Linked DNA regions of Amycolatopsis sp. NBC_01488. Each later gene encodes a partner of the first gene's protein in a complex. Links are inferred from orthologs where the notes say so. Each region holds a gene or a part of one and is shown in the gene's direction. Other genes may lie near its edges. The genes, in order: nusB and rpsJ.

Region 1 (5,859 bases):
AAGGAAGGGCCGGGGCTGGTGCGCCGCGCGGACGGGCACGCGCCGCTGTCGTCGGCCGACCCGTGCGACCGGGTGCCGCTGGACGTCGTGCGCGCCACCGTGACCGGCGGTGCCGGCGCGCCGACCGGCCTGCGGCACTTCGGGCTCGACCTGCTGGGCAGCCAGGCCTGCGCGAACCCGGGCCGGGTGGCCGCGACGTTCGATGGCGTGACGATGCCGTCGCCGGACCGCACGATGGACCTGGTGCGTGCCGGCCAGCGGGTCCGGGTCGACCGTCGGACGGTCGCCGCGGCGCTGGCCGGCGAGTTGCTGGAGAAGGAGCCGCCCGAGGTGGCGGCGCTCCCGGTGGCGACGCGGCTGCGTTCGGGCGCGGAGGCGGTCCAGGCACCGGACCGCGGCCTCGCCCTGCTGCTCGACGACCGCAGGCTGTGGCCGGTCCCGGACCCGGGAATCACGGCCGGCAACGGCTCGGCGGCCCGCCCGGTGACGCCCGCCCAGTGGGACGCCTTCCCGAAGGGCAACTCACTGGTCGGCTGACGCCGGAGCAGGCTCGGGCGACAAGGGCGCGAGCGGGTCGCTCGTCAGCGGTGGGGCTCGGTGACGCGATGGCGGGCTCGGTTGTCGACAGGCGAGCAGGTCGCTCCGCGGCGGTGGAGTCTCGGCCGACGCGGGAGATTGCCGGCCGAGCGGATGACGCGAGCGGGCGGCCGCGGGTCGCTCGTCAGCGGGCCGGGACCAACGCGGCGCGCCAGGTCAGGCGAGCACCACCGGCGCTGCTGGGAAGCGTCGTGCCGCGCGAGTCATGCGCGGGTATCCCCGCTGCGCGGGCGAAGCCGGGGCGACGGTCGGGGTGAGGATTCCTCCCCGGGCGGCCGCACTCCGCGGCGCGGCCGGGGTGAGGGTTCGTCGCCGGACGGCCGGACCCGGCGCGGCTGTGGCGACGGTTCCTCGGACGCCCGGACCTGGCGACGCGGCTGCGGCTGCGGCGACGGCTCCTCGGACGGCCGGACTCCGCGGCGCGGCCGCGGCTGTGGCGACGGCTCCTCGGCCGACGCCCGACCCCGGCCGCGCGGTCGCGGCGAAAGCGCAGGCGCAGGCGGAAGCACTTCCTCGTCGTCTTCGTCCGCCGGGCGCGGCCGGCCGATGCGGCCGCCCACGAACAACCCGAGCCCAGCCGGCACCAGCACCAGCAACGCCGAGAACGCCGCCCCGCCGGTGAGTGCTCCGCCCAGCTCGGACACGCCCGTCTGGTCGACGAACACCGCGCGCCCGATCACGTACAGGATGCCCGACACCACTCCGGTCACCAGCGCCGCGATGAACCACGCACGGCCGCGGTCGGGGAGGCCGCGCCACGCGTCCAGGGCGCTCCACAGCGCCGCCGCTCCCACCAGGACCGCCAGGGCCACCGACGTCATCAGCGTCTGGTCCGTCGGGTGGTACACGGCGTACTTGGCCAGCAGCGTCAGCGCGACACCGTGGAGCACCGCCATCCCGAGTCCGCGGATCACCCAAGCGCTCATCCTGCGGAGTGTAGGCCAGGTTACTGGCGAGTCGCCCAGCAAGCGCCCACTACGCTGGGACCCGTGCCTGAAACCCATGGACGACGCCGGGCGGCGCTGCGCGGGCTGCTGACCGAAGCCGGTGTCGACGCGCTGCTGGTCACCGATCTGCTCAACATCCGCTACCTCACCGGGTTCACCGGCTCGAACGCCGCCGTGCTGCTGCACGCCGAGGGCGACGGGAAGACGCTCTTCTGCACCGACGGCCGCTACACGACCCAGTCCGCCGCCGAGGTGCCCGACCTGGCCAAGGTCGTCGACCGGGCCAGCGCCGCCGCGCTGGTCGCCAAGGCCGCGAAGGACGCCAAGACCTACGGGCGCGTCGGCTTCGAGAGTCAGCACGTCAGCGTCGAGGAGTACGAGTCCCTCAAGAAGGTAGTCGCCCTCGAACGGACCCCCGGCCTGGTCGAGCGGCTGCGCGAAGTGAAGGACGAAGGCGAGATCGAGGCGCTGCGCCAGGCGTGCGCCGCCGCCGACCGGGCGCTGGAGGACCTGCTCGCCGCCGGGGGACTGCGGCCGGGCCGGACCGAGCTGGACATCGCCCGTGACCTGGAGAACCGGATGCTGGAGCACGGCTCGAGCGAGCCCAGCTTCTCGTCCATCATCGCCGCCGGCGCACACTCGGCCATCCCGCACCACCAGCCGACGCACGCCGAACTCAAGCGCGGCGACTTCGTCAAGCTGGACTTCGGTGCGACGGTCGACGGGTACCACTCCGACATGACCCGCACCTTCGTGCTCGGCGAGCCCGCGGACTGGCAGCGGGAGGTGTACGGCCTCGTGCACGCCGCCCAGGCGGCCGGGGTCGACGCGGTCGTGCCCGGCGCCGAAGTGTCCGATGTGGACGCCGCGGCGCGGAAGGTGATCGCGGACGCGGGGCACGGCGAGCACTTCGCGCACGGTCTCGGCCACGGCGTCGGCCTGCAGATCCACGAGGCGCCCAGCTTCGCCGCGACGGGCGTCGGTACACTGTCCGCCGGTATGGCGGTCACCGTCGAGCCCGGCGTCTACCTCGCGGGGCGCGGTGGCGTGCGCATCGAGGACACGCTCGTCGTGCGGGCTGGGGAGCCCGAACTCCTCACCCTGAGCACCAAGAACCTCGTGGTCGTCTGACAGCGGCCCCGAACCCGAAGATCGACACAGGAGACTGCAAGCTCGTGGCCACCACCAACGACCTGAAGAACGGGCTCGTCCTCAACCTCGAGGGCCAGCTGTGGACCGTCACCGCGTTCCAGCACGTCAAGCCGGGCAAGGGCGGTGCCTTCGTGCGCACGACGCTCAAGCACGTGCTCACCGGCAAGGTGGTCGACAAGACGTTCAACGCGGGCACGAAGGTCGAGACGGCCACGGTCGACCGCCGGAACATGACCTACCTGTACAAGGACGGCCAGGACTTCGTGTTCATGGACGGCGACACCTACGACCAGATCACGGTCCCGGCCGAGGTCGTCGGCGACAACGCGAACTACATGCTCGAGAACACCGAGGTCCAGGTCGCGGTGCACGAGAACGAGCCGCTCTACGTCGAGCTCCCGACGTCGGTCGAGATCATCATCCAGCACACGGACCCGGGCCTGCAGGGCGACCGCTCCACCGGCGGCACCAAGCCGGCGACGCTGGAGACCGGCGCGGAGATCCAGGTCCCGCTGTTCCTGTCCACCGGCGAGAAGATCAAGGTCGACACCCGCGACGGCCGTTACCTGGGCCGCGTCTCCAGCTGATGCCGACTTCGAAGCCCCACCCCAACCGCGGCGGCGCGATCAGCCGGCGGCAGGCACGCCGCCGCGCGGTGGAAATGCTGTACGAGGCCTCGCAGCGCGACACCGACGCGGTGACGCTGCTGGCCGACCGGGTCGGCGCGACCGAAGTCGACCCGATCGGGGACTACACGATCAGCCTGGTCGAGGGGGTCACCGGCCGAAAGGCGCAGATCGACGAGCTGCTGGCCGAGCACGCGCAGGGCTGGACCCTGGAGCGGATGCCGAAGGTCGACCTCGCGGTGCTGCGGGTCGGGGTCTACGAGCTGCTCTGGGCCGCGGACGTGCCGGACCCGGTCGCGATCGACGAGGCCGTCGGCCTGGCGAAGGAACTGTCCACGGACGATTCGCCGCGGTTCGTCAACGGCGTGCTGGGCCGGATCGGCACGATCGCCGACCGCCTCCGCGCGGTTCTGTAGAGCCCGCCTGGCCCCCCGGTCAGGCGGTTCCGGTCAAGGTGACCACGACCGGGGTCCGGGGGCTTGCCCCCGGGTGGGGCGTGGGGGCTGCGCCCCCACAAAACACGGCGAAGTGAGCGCGGCTCGCGCTTTCCGCGAGCAGGGCTCGCCCCCGAACGAGCCCCCCGACGAGTCAGTGAGCGTCTCCGGTGCCCCACCGGGGAACGCTCACTGCGTCGGTTTCGCGCACCGGCAATCAGTCCTCCTTGGAAGGACGCGCTTCCGGGGGCAGCACGCCCCAGTCGATGAGCTGCTCGGTCAGCTCGCCCGGGGTCATGTCGTAGATGATCGCCAGCGACCGCAGGTCCTCGGTGCGGATCGAGAGCACCTTGCCGTTGTAGTCGCCGCGCTGGCTCTGGATCGTCGCCGCGTAGCGGGCCAGCGGGCCCACCTTTTCGGCCGGCAGCTGCTGCAGGCGCTCGAGGTTGATCACGATCTTGGTGGCGGGCTCCGCGCCGGAGGGGACCCGGCCCTCGGGCAGCAGCTCGACCACCGGCACGCCGTAGAAGTCGGCCAGCTCGGCCAGCTTCTGCACGGTGACGGCACGGTCGCCACGCTCGTACGAGCCGACGACGACGGCCTTCCAGCGCCCACCGGACTTCTGCTCGACCCCGTGCAGGGACAGGCCCTGCTGCTGGCGGATCCCGCGGAGCTTGGCCCCGAGCGCCTTGGCGTAATCGCCCATCTGGTCGTTCTCCGTTCTCCACCCCCTTCCCGGTCGGGGTGACCGGTCCAGGGGACTCTTCGAGTCGAATACTCAGAGTAATGGTTACGCATTGTTGTCACCAGGTCAAGCGCGAGCTTGCCGCGAATCACGCCACACCACCCGTAAGACTGAGCAAAGTGCCTGCTACTGTCGGTGCGAAAGCCCCGACCAGCAGGGGAACAGACGTCCTTTAAGGACCCGTCCGGTGAGGCGGGGAAGGAGTCCGCAGTGTCGTCACGTCCGCGTGGCGCGGCTGGTTCGGCCGGGGAGCGCGAGCTCCTGACGGCCGGCGATGTCGCGCGCACGATCGCCCGAATGGCCCATCAGGTCATCGAAAAGACCGCGAACGGTGCGGAGAGCACTACCCCGCCCGTGTTGCTCGGGATTCCCAGCCGCGGCACTCCGCTCGCGAGCCGCCTGGCCGACAAGATCGGCGAGTTCTCCGGAGTCCGGCCGCCGACCGGCGCCCTCGACGTCACCCTCTACCGGGACGACCTCCGCCGCCGCCCGCCGCGCGCGCTCGAACAGACGCAGCTGCCCGCCGACGGCATCGACGACCGGGTGGTGATCCTGGTCGACGACGTGCTCTTCTCCGGCCGCACGATCCGGGCCGCGCTCGATGCCCTCCGTGATCACGGCCGTCCCCGCGCGGTGCAGCTGGCCGTCCTGGTCGACCGCGGTCACCGCGAGCTGCCGATCCGCGCCGACTACGTGGGCAAGAACGTGCCGACCGCGCGCACCGAGGGCGTGTCCGTCCTGCTGGCCGAGATCGACGGCCGGGACGCCGTCCTGCTGCGTCCGTCCGAAGCTGCTGGAGAGGACTCGTGAAGCACCTGCTCGCCACCGACGGCCTGGACCCGGCGGTCGCCACGGCCGTGCTCGACACCGCGGACGAGCTGAAGCACACGCTGCTCGGCCGCGAGGTCAAGAAGCTGCCGACGTTGCGCGGCCGCACGGTGATCACCCTGTTCTACGAGAACTCGACCCGCACCCGGGTGTCGTTCGAGATCGCCGGGAAGTGGATGAGCGCCGACGTGATCAACGTCTCGGCGTCCAGTTCCTCGGTCAACAAGGGCGAATCCCTGCGTGACACGGCGTTGACGCTGGCCGCCGCGGGCGCCGACTGCGTGATCGTCCGGCACCCCGCCAGCGGCGCCGCCCAGCGGCTCTCGGAGTGGCTGGCCGAGCCGGGCACGTCGGTGGTCAACGCCGGCGACGGCACCCACGAGCACCCGACGCAGGCGCTGCTCGACGCGGCGACGCTGCGGGAGCGGCTCGGCTCGCTCAAGGACCGCCGGATCGCCATCGTCGGGGACGTCCTGCACAGCCGCGTCGCCCGCTCGAACATCCACCTGCTGTCGGCGCTTGGCGCGGAG
Region 2 (5,703 bases), 7.2 Mb from region 1 along the record:
CCCGACGTTCCAGGTCAAGCTGGACGAGGACACCGGCCAGACGATCATCGCGGGCATGGGCGAGCTGCACCTCGAGGTGCTGGTGAACCGGATGAAGTCCGACTACAAGGTCGAGGCGAACATCGGCAAGCCGCAGGTCGCCTACCGCGAGACGATCAAGAGGACGGTGGACAAGCTCGACTACGTCCACAAGAAGCAGACCGGTGGTTCCGGCCAGTTCGCGAAGGTCATCGTGAAGCTGGAGCCGCTCGAGCGCACCGACGGCGCGCTCTACGAGTTCGACAACAAGGTGACCGGTGGTCGCGTGCCGCGGGAGTACATCCCGTCGGTCGACGCGGGCGCGCAGGACGCGATGCAGTACGGCGTCCTGGCCGGCTACCCGCTCGTCGGGTTGAAGTTCACCCTGTTGGACGGTGCTTACCACGAGGTCGACTCTTCGGAGATGGCGTTCAAGATCGCCGGTTCCATGGCGATGAAGGAAGCCGCGAAGAAGGCCGGCCCGGTGATCCTGGAGCCGATGATGGCGGTCGAGGTGACCACGCCCGAGGACTACATGGGTGACGTCATCGGTGACCTCAACTCCCGCCGTGGTCAGATCCAGGCCATGGAGGAGCGTGCGGGCACCCGCGTCGTGAAGGCGCTGGTCCCGCTGTCGGAGATGTTCGGCTACGTCGGCGACCTGCGGTCCCGCACCCAGGGCCGGGCGAACTACTCCATGGTGTTCGACTCCTACGCCGAGGTTCCCGCGAACGTCGCGAAGGAAATCATCGCGAAGGCGACGGGGGAGTAAAACCCCTCACCGCGCGCGGGCATTAAGGGACTCTCCTGAACGTCCGCTAGCACCGACGAAGGAACATTCGGAGGGCAGCAGCCACGCTGCCCTCCGAGCACAAAGCGAAATCAGTCCAGGAGGACATTCCAGTGGCGAAGGCGAAGTTCGAGCGGAGCAAGCCGCACGTCAACATCGGGACCATCGGTCACGTCGACCACGGCAAGACCACGCTGACCGCGGCGATCACCAAGGTTCTGCACGACAAGTACCCGGAGCTCAACGAGTCCCGGGCGTTCGACCAGATCGACAACGCGCCGGAAGAGAAGCAGCGCGGCATCACGATCAACATCTCGCACGTCGAGTACCAGACCGAGAAGCGTCACTACGCGCACGTCGACGCCCCCGGTCACGCGGACTACATCAAGAACATGATCACCGGTGCCGCTCAGATGGACGGCGCGATCCTCGTGGTCGCGGCGACCGACGGCCCGATGCCGCAGACCCGTGAGCACGTGCTGCTCGCCCGCCAGGTCGGCGTGCCCTACATCGTGGTCGCGCTGAACAAGGCCGACATGGTCGACGACGAGGAGATCCTCGAGCTCGTCGAGCTCGAGGTCCGCGAGCTGCTGTCCTCGCAGGAGTTCCCGGGCGACGACGCTCCGGTCGTGCGCGTCTCGGGCCTGAAGGCCCTCGAGGGCGACGCCAAGTGGGGCGAAGCCGTTCTCGAGCTGATGGCGGCCGTCGACGACAACGTGCCGGACCCGGTGCGTGAGCTCGACAAGCCGTTCCTGATGCCGATCGAAGACGTCTTCACCATCACCGGCCGCGGCACCGTCGTGACCGGTCGTGTGGAGCGTGGCGTCGTGAACGTCAACGAAGAGGTCGAGATCGTCGGCATCAAGGAGAAGTCGCAGAAGACGACTGTCACCGGTGTCGAGATGTTCCGCAAGCTGCTCGACTCGGGCCAGGCGGGCGACAACGTCGGCCTCCTGCTGCGCGGCATCAAGCGCGAGGACGTCGAGCGCGGCCAGGTCGTCGTGAAGCCGGGCACCACCACCCCGCACACCGAGTTCGAGGGCCGGGTCTACATCCTGTCCAAGGACGAGGGCGGCCGGCACACGCCGTTCTTCAACAACTACCGCCCGCAGTTCTACTTCCGCACCACGGACGTGACCGGCGTCGTGACCCTCCCCGAGGGCACCGAGATGGTCATGCCGGGCGACAACACGGACATCAGCGTCGTGCTGATCCAGCCGGTCGCCATGGACGAGGGTCTGCGCTTCGCCATCCGCGAGGGTGGCCGGACCGTCGGCGCGGGCCAGGTCACCAAGATCAACAAGTGATTTAGACGCCCCTCCCGGGGGCAATACACCCCCGGGTCAGGGGCGTCAAATCACGTGTGCGACACTATTCAGGTTGCTCGTCCTGGGGCGGCCGATTCCTGCGGGGGTCCGGCCGCCTCGGTGCGAGTGGCCACGGTCCGCCGAGCTCTTCCTTCGGGTTGCAGGCGAGCGGGCAAAGGCGGTGAGACGACAGTGCTCGCAAGAGCGTGCCGGCTCATAGCCTCCTCACGTTGAGGAAGACCAGGCAAGACGACGATCCCGCGGGATCCGTCTGTGCGTCGGGCGCGACACGCCCGACCGCGTGGACCGGGGACAGGGCCGTTGAACTGCGGAAACCCAGCGCCAGGTGGCAACACCGGGCCGGGTTTGTGAGATAGCGGCACGAGACGACAAGGAACGAGCAGCCACCATGGCGGGACAGAAGATCCGCATCCGGCTCAAGGCCTACGACCACGAGGCGATCGACACCTCGGCGCGCAAGATCGTGGAGACGGTCACGCGCACCGGCGCCCGGGTCGTCGGGCCGGTGCCGCTGCCCACCGAGAAGAACGTTTACTGCGTCATCCGCTCGCCGCACAAGTACAAGGACTCGCGCGAGCACTTCGAGATGCGCACGCACAAGCGTCTGATCGACATCCTCGACCCGACGCCGAAGACGGTCGACGCGCTCATGCGCATCGACCTGCCGGCGAGCGTCGACGTCAACATCCAGTAGCGGCTGGCGAGCGGCGGAGAGTAAGAGACTCATGTCTGACAGGCAGATGAAGGGCATCCTGGGCACCAAGCTCGGCATGACCCAGGTCTTCGACGAGCAGAACCGGGTTGTCCCGGTCACCGTCGTGAAGGCCGGACCGAACGTGGTGACCCAGGTTCGGACCCAGGACAAGGACGGCTACACGGCCGTGCAGCTGGCGTTCGGCGCGATCGACCCGCGCAAGGTGAACAAGCCGCGCACCGGCCACTACGACAAGGCGGGCGTGACTCCGCGCCGCTACCTTGCCGAGCTGCGTACCACCGACGCCGAGACCTACGAAGTCGGCCAGGAGATCACCGCCGAGGTGTTCGCCGCCGGCGTCGAGGTCGACGTCACCGGTACGAGCAAGGGCAAGGGCTACGCGGGTGTCATGAAGCGCCACGGCTTCAAGGGCCAGGGCGCGAGCCACGGTGCCCAGGCCGTGCACCGCAAGCCGGGCTCCATCGGTGGCTGCGCCACCCCCGGCCGCGTCTTCAAGGGCCTGCGCATGGCGGGCCGGATGGGCAACGACCGGGTCACCACGCAGAACCTGACCGTGCACGCCGTGCGTGCCGAGGACGGCCTGCTGCTGATCAAGGGCGCCGTGCCCGGTCCCAAGGGCGGCCTGCTGTTCGTGCGCAGCGCCGCGAAGGGTGGTAACTCCGAATGACAAGCGTCGAGCTGAAGACCCCGGCCGGTAAAGCCGACGGCACCGTGGACCTCCCCGAGGAGATCTTCGACGTGCAGGCCAATGTCGCGCTGATGCACCAGGTGGTGGTGGCCCAGCAGGCCGCCGCGCGCCAGGGCACGCACGACACGAAGACCCGTGGTGAGGTCTCCGGTGGCGGCAAGAAGCCGTACCGGCAGAAGGGCACCGGCCGTGCCCGCCAGGGTTCGACCCGCGCGCCGCAGTTCGTCGGCGGTGGCGTCGTCCACGGCCCCACGCCGCGTGACTACTCGCAGCGCACCCCGAAGAAGATGAAGGCCGCCGCCCTGCGTGGCGCCCTCTCCGACCGGGCCCGCGCCGGCCAGCTGCACGTCGTCACCGAGCTGGTGACCGGCGAGAAGCCGTCGACCAAGGCCGCCAAGACCGCCCTCGCCGCCGTCACGGCCGCGAAGCGCGTGCTCGTGGTGCTGCACCGGGACGACGAGCTGAGCTGGGTCTCCCTGCGGAACCTGCCCGAGGTGCACATCCTCTGGGCCGACCAGCTCAACACCTACGACGTGCTGGTCAACGACGACGTCGTGTTCACCAAGGCCGCGTACGACGCGTTCGTCGCCGGCCCCGTCCGCGGTAAGAGCGTCAAGGCTTCCGCGCGGTCGGGCGAGGTCACGGAAGGGAGTGACGAGAAGTGAGTTCGGTCGCCATTCCGGACCCCCGCGACATCCTGCTCGCGCCGGTCATCTCCGAGAAGTCCTACGGGCTGCTCGAGGACCACAAGTACACGTTCATCGTCCGCCCGGACGCCAACAAGACCCAGATCAAGATCGCGGTCGAGAAGGTGTTCGGCGTCAAGGTGGTCAGTGTCAACACGGCCAACCGCCAGGGCAAGCGGAAGCGGACTCGCGCGGGCTTCGGCAAGCGCAAGGACACCAAGCGCGCCATCGTGACTCTTTCGCCTGAGAGCAAGGCGATCGAGATCTTCGGCGGACCCACCGCGTAAAGGACTGAGCTGACAATGGGCATCCGCAAGTACAAGCCGACGACCCCGGGTCGTCGCGGTTCGAGCGTCTCGGACTTCGCCGAGATCACCCGCTCCACCCCGGAGAAGTCGCTGCTTCGTCCGCTGAGCGGTTCGGGCGGTCGCAACTCGTCCGGCAAGATCACCACCCGGCACAAGGGTGGCGGCCACAAGCGCGCTTACCGCGTCATCGACTTCCGTCGCAACGACAAGGACGGCATCCCCGCCAAGGTCGCGCACATCGAGTACGACCCCAACCGGTCCGCTCGCATCGCGCTGCTGCACTACGCCGACGGCGAGAAGCGCTACATCATCGCGCCGGAGAAGCTGAAGCAGGGCGACACCGTCGAGAACGGCCCCCGGGCCGACATCAAGCCGGGCAACAACCTGCCGCTGCGCAACATCCCGGTCGGCACCGTGATCCACGCGATCGAGCTCCGCCCCGGCGGCGGCGCGAAGATGGCGCGGTCCGCGGGCGCGAAGGTGCAGCTCGTCGCCAAGGACGGTCCGTACGCCCAGCTGCGTCTCCCCTCGGGCGAGATCCGCAACGTGGACGTGCGCAACCGCGCCACGGTCGGCGAGGTCGGCAACTCCGAGCACGCCAACATCAACTGGGGCAAGGCCGGCCGCAACCGCTGGCGCGGCAAGCGCCCCACGGTCCGTGGTGTCGTCATGAACCCGGTCGACCACCCGCACGGTGGTGGCGAGGGCAAGACGTCCGGTGGTCGTCACCCCGTCAACCCGAACGGCAAGCCCGAGGGGCGCACGCGCCGGCGCAAGCCGAGCGACGCCCTCATCGTCCGCCGCCGGCGTACCGGCAAGAACAAGCGCTGAGCAGGGAGGTAGAACAACATGCCACGTAGCCTCAAGAAGGGCCCGTTCGTGGACGACCACCTGCTCAAGAAGGTGGACGCGCTGAACGAATCGGGCAAGAAGACCGTGATCAAGACCTGGTCGCGCCGCTCGACGATCATCCCGGACTTCCTGGGTCACACGATCGCCGTGCACGACGGCCGCAAGCACGTCCCGGTGTTCGTCACCGAGGCCATGGTGGGTCACAAGCTGGGCGAGTTCGCCCCGACGCGGACCTTCAAGGGTCACATCAAGGACGACCGCAAGTCGCGCCGCCGCTGAGCGGGCACGAAACCAGACAGGAAGTAGCGATGAACGCCC

The links.
Region 2: the proteins of nusB (region 1) and rpsJ are in contact, whole or in part, in a solved structure (PDB 3D3B), measured with the Escherichia coli proteins. The link is inferred for Amycolatopsis sp. NBC_01488 from one-to-one orthologs.

What each region holds. Positions count from the first base shown.
Region 1 is NZ_CP109434.1:8,857,230-8,863,088, reverse strand. The notes cover bases 2,038-5,010. They hold nusB (transcription antitermination factor NusB), read left to right. Parts: upstream 2,038-3,282; coding sequence 3,283-3,738; downstream 3,739-5,010. Other genes in these bases: pyrR (bifunctional pyr operon transcriptional regulator/uracil phosphoribosyltransferase PyrR), read left to right, coding at 4,712-5,010; bldD (transcriptional regulator BldD), read right to left, coding at 3,974-4,462; efp (elongation factor P), read left to right, coding at 2,720-3,283; OG738_RS41600 (M24 family metallopeptidase), read left to right, coding at 2,038-2,675. In the rest of the region: OG738_RS41610 (beta-xylosidase), read left to right, coding at 1-537; OG738_RS41605 (B-4DMT family transporter), read right to left, coding at 801-1,523; more of OG738_RS41600, read left to right, coding at 1,587-2,037; more of pyrR, read left to right, coding at 5,011-5,311; OG738_RS41575 (aspartate carbamoyltransferase catalytic subunit), read left to right, coding at 5,308-5,859. UniProt on the Escherichia coli protein: Part of the processive rRNA transcription and antitermination complex (rrnTAC). The complex forms an RNA-chaperone ring around the RNA exit tunnel of RNA polymerase (RNAP).
Region 2 is NZ_CP109434.1:1,662,927-1,668,629, reverse strand. What follows is about bases 1,361-4,177. They hold rpsJ (30S ribosomal protein S10), read left to right. Parts: upstream 1,361-2,524; coding sequence 2,525-2,830; downstream 2,831-4,177. Other genes in these bases: rplD (50S ribosomal protein L4), read left to right, coding at 3,515-4,177; rplC (50S ribosomal protein L3), read left to right, coding at 2,862-3,518; tuf (elongation factor Tu), read left to right, coding at 1,361-2,115. Outside these bases: fusA (elongation factor G), read left to right, coding at 1-790; more of tuf, read left to right, coding at 922-1,360; more of rplD, read left to right, coding at 4,178-4,204; rplW (50S ribosomal protein L23), read left to right, coding at 4,201-4,512; rplB (50S ribosomal protein L2), read left to right, coding at 4,528-5,364; rpsS (30S ribosomal protein S19), read left to right, coding at 5,383-5,664; rplV (50S ribosomal protein L22), read left to right, coding at 5,694-5,703. UniProt on the Escherichia coli protein: Involved in the binding of tRNA to the ribosomes. Part of the processive rRNA transcription and antitermination complex (rrnTAC). The complex forms an RNA-chaperone ring around the RNA exit tunnel of RNA polymerase (RNAP).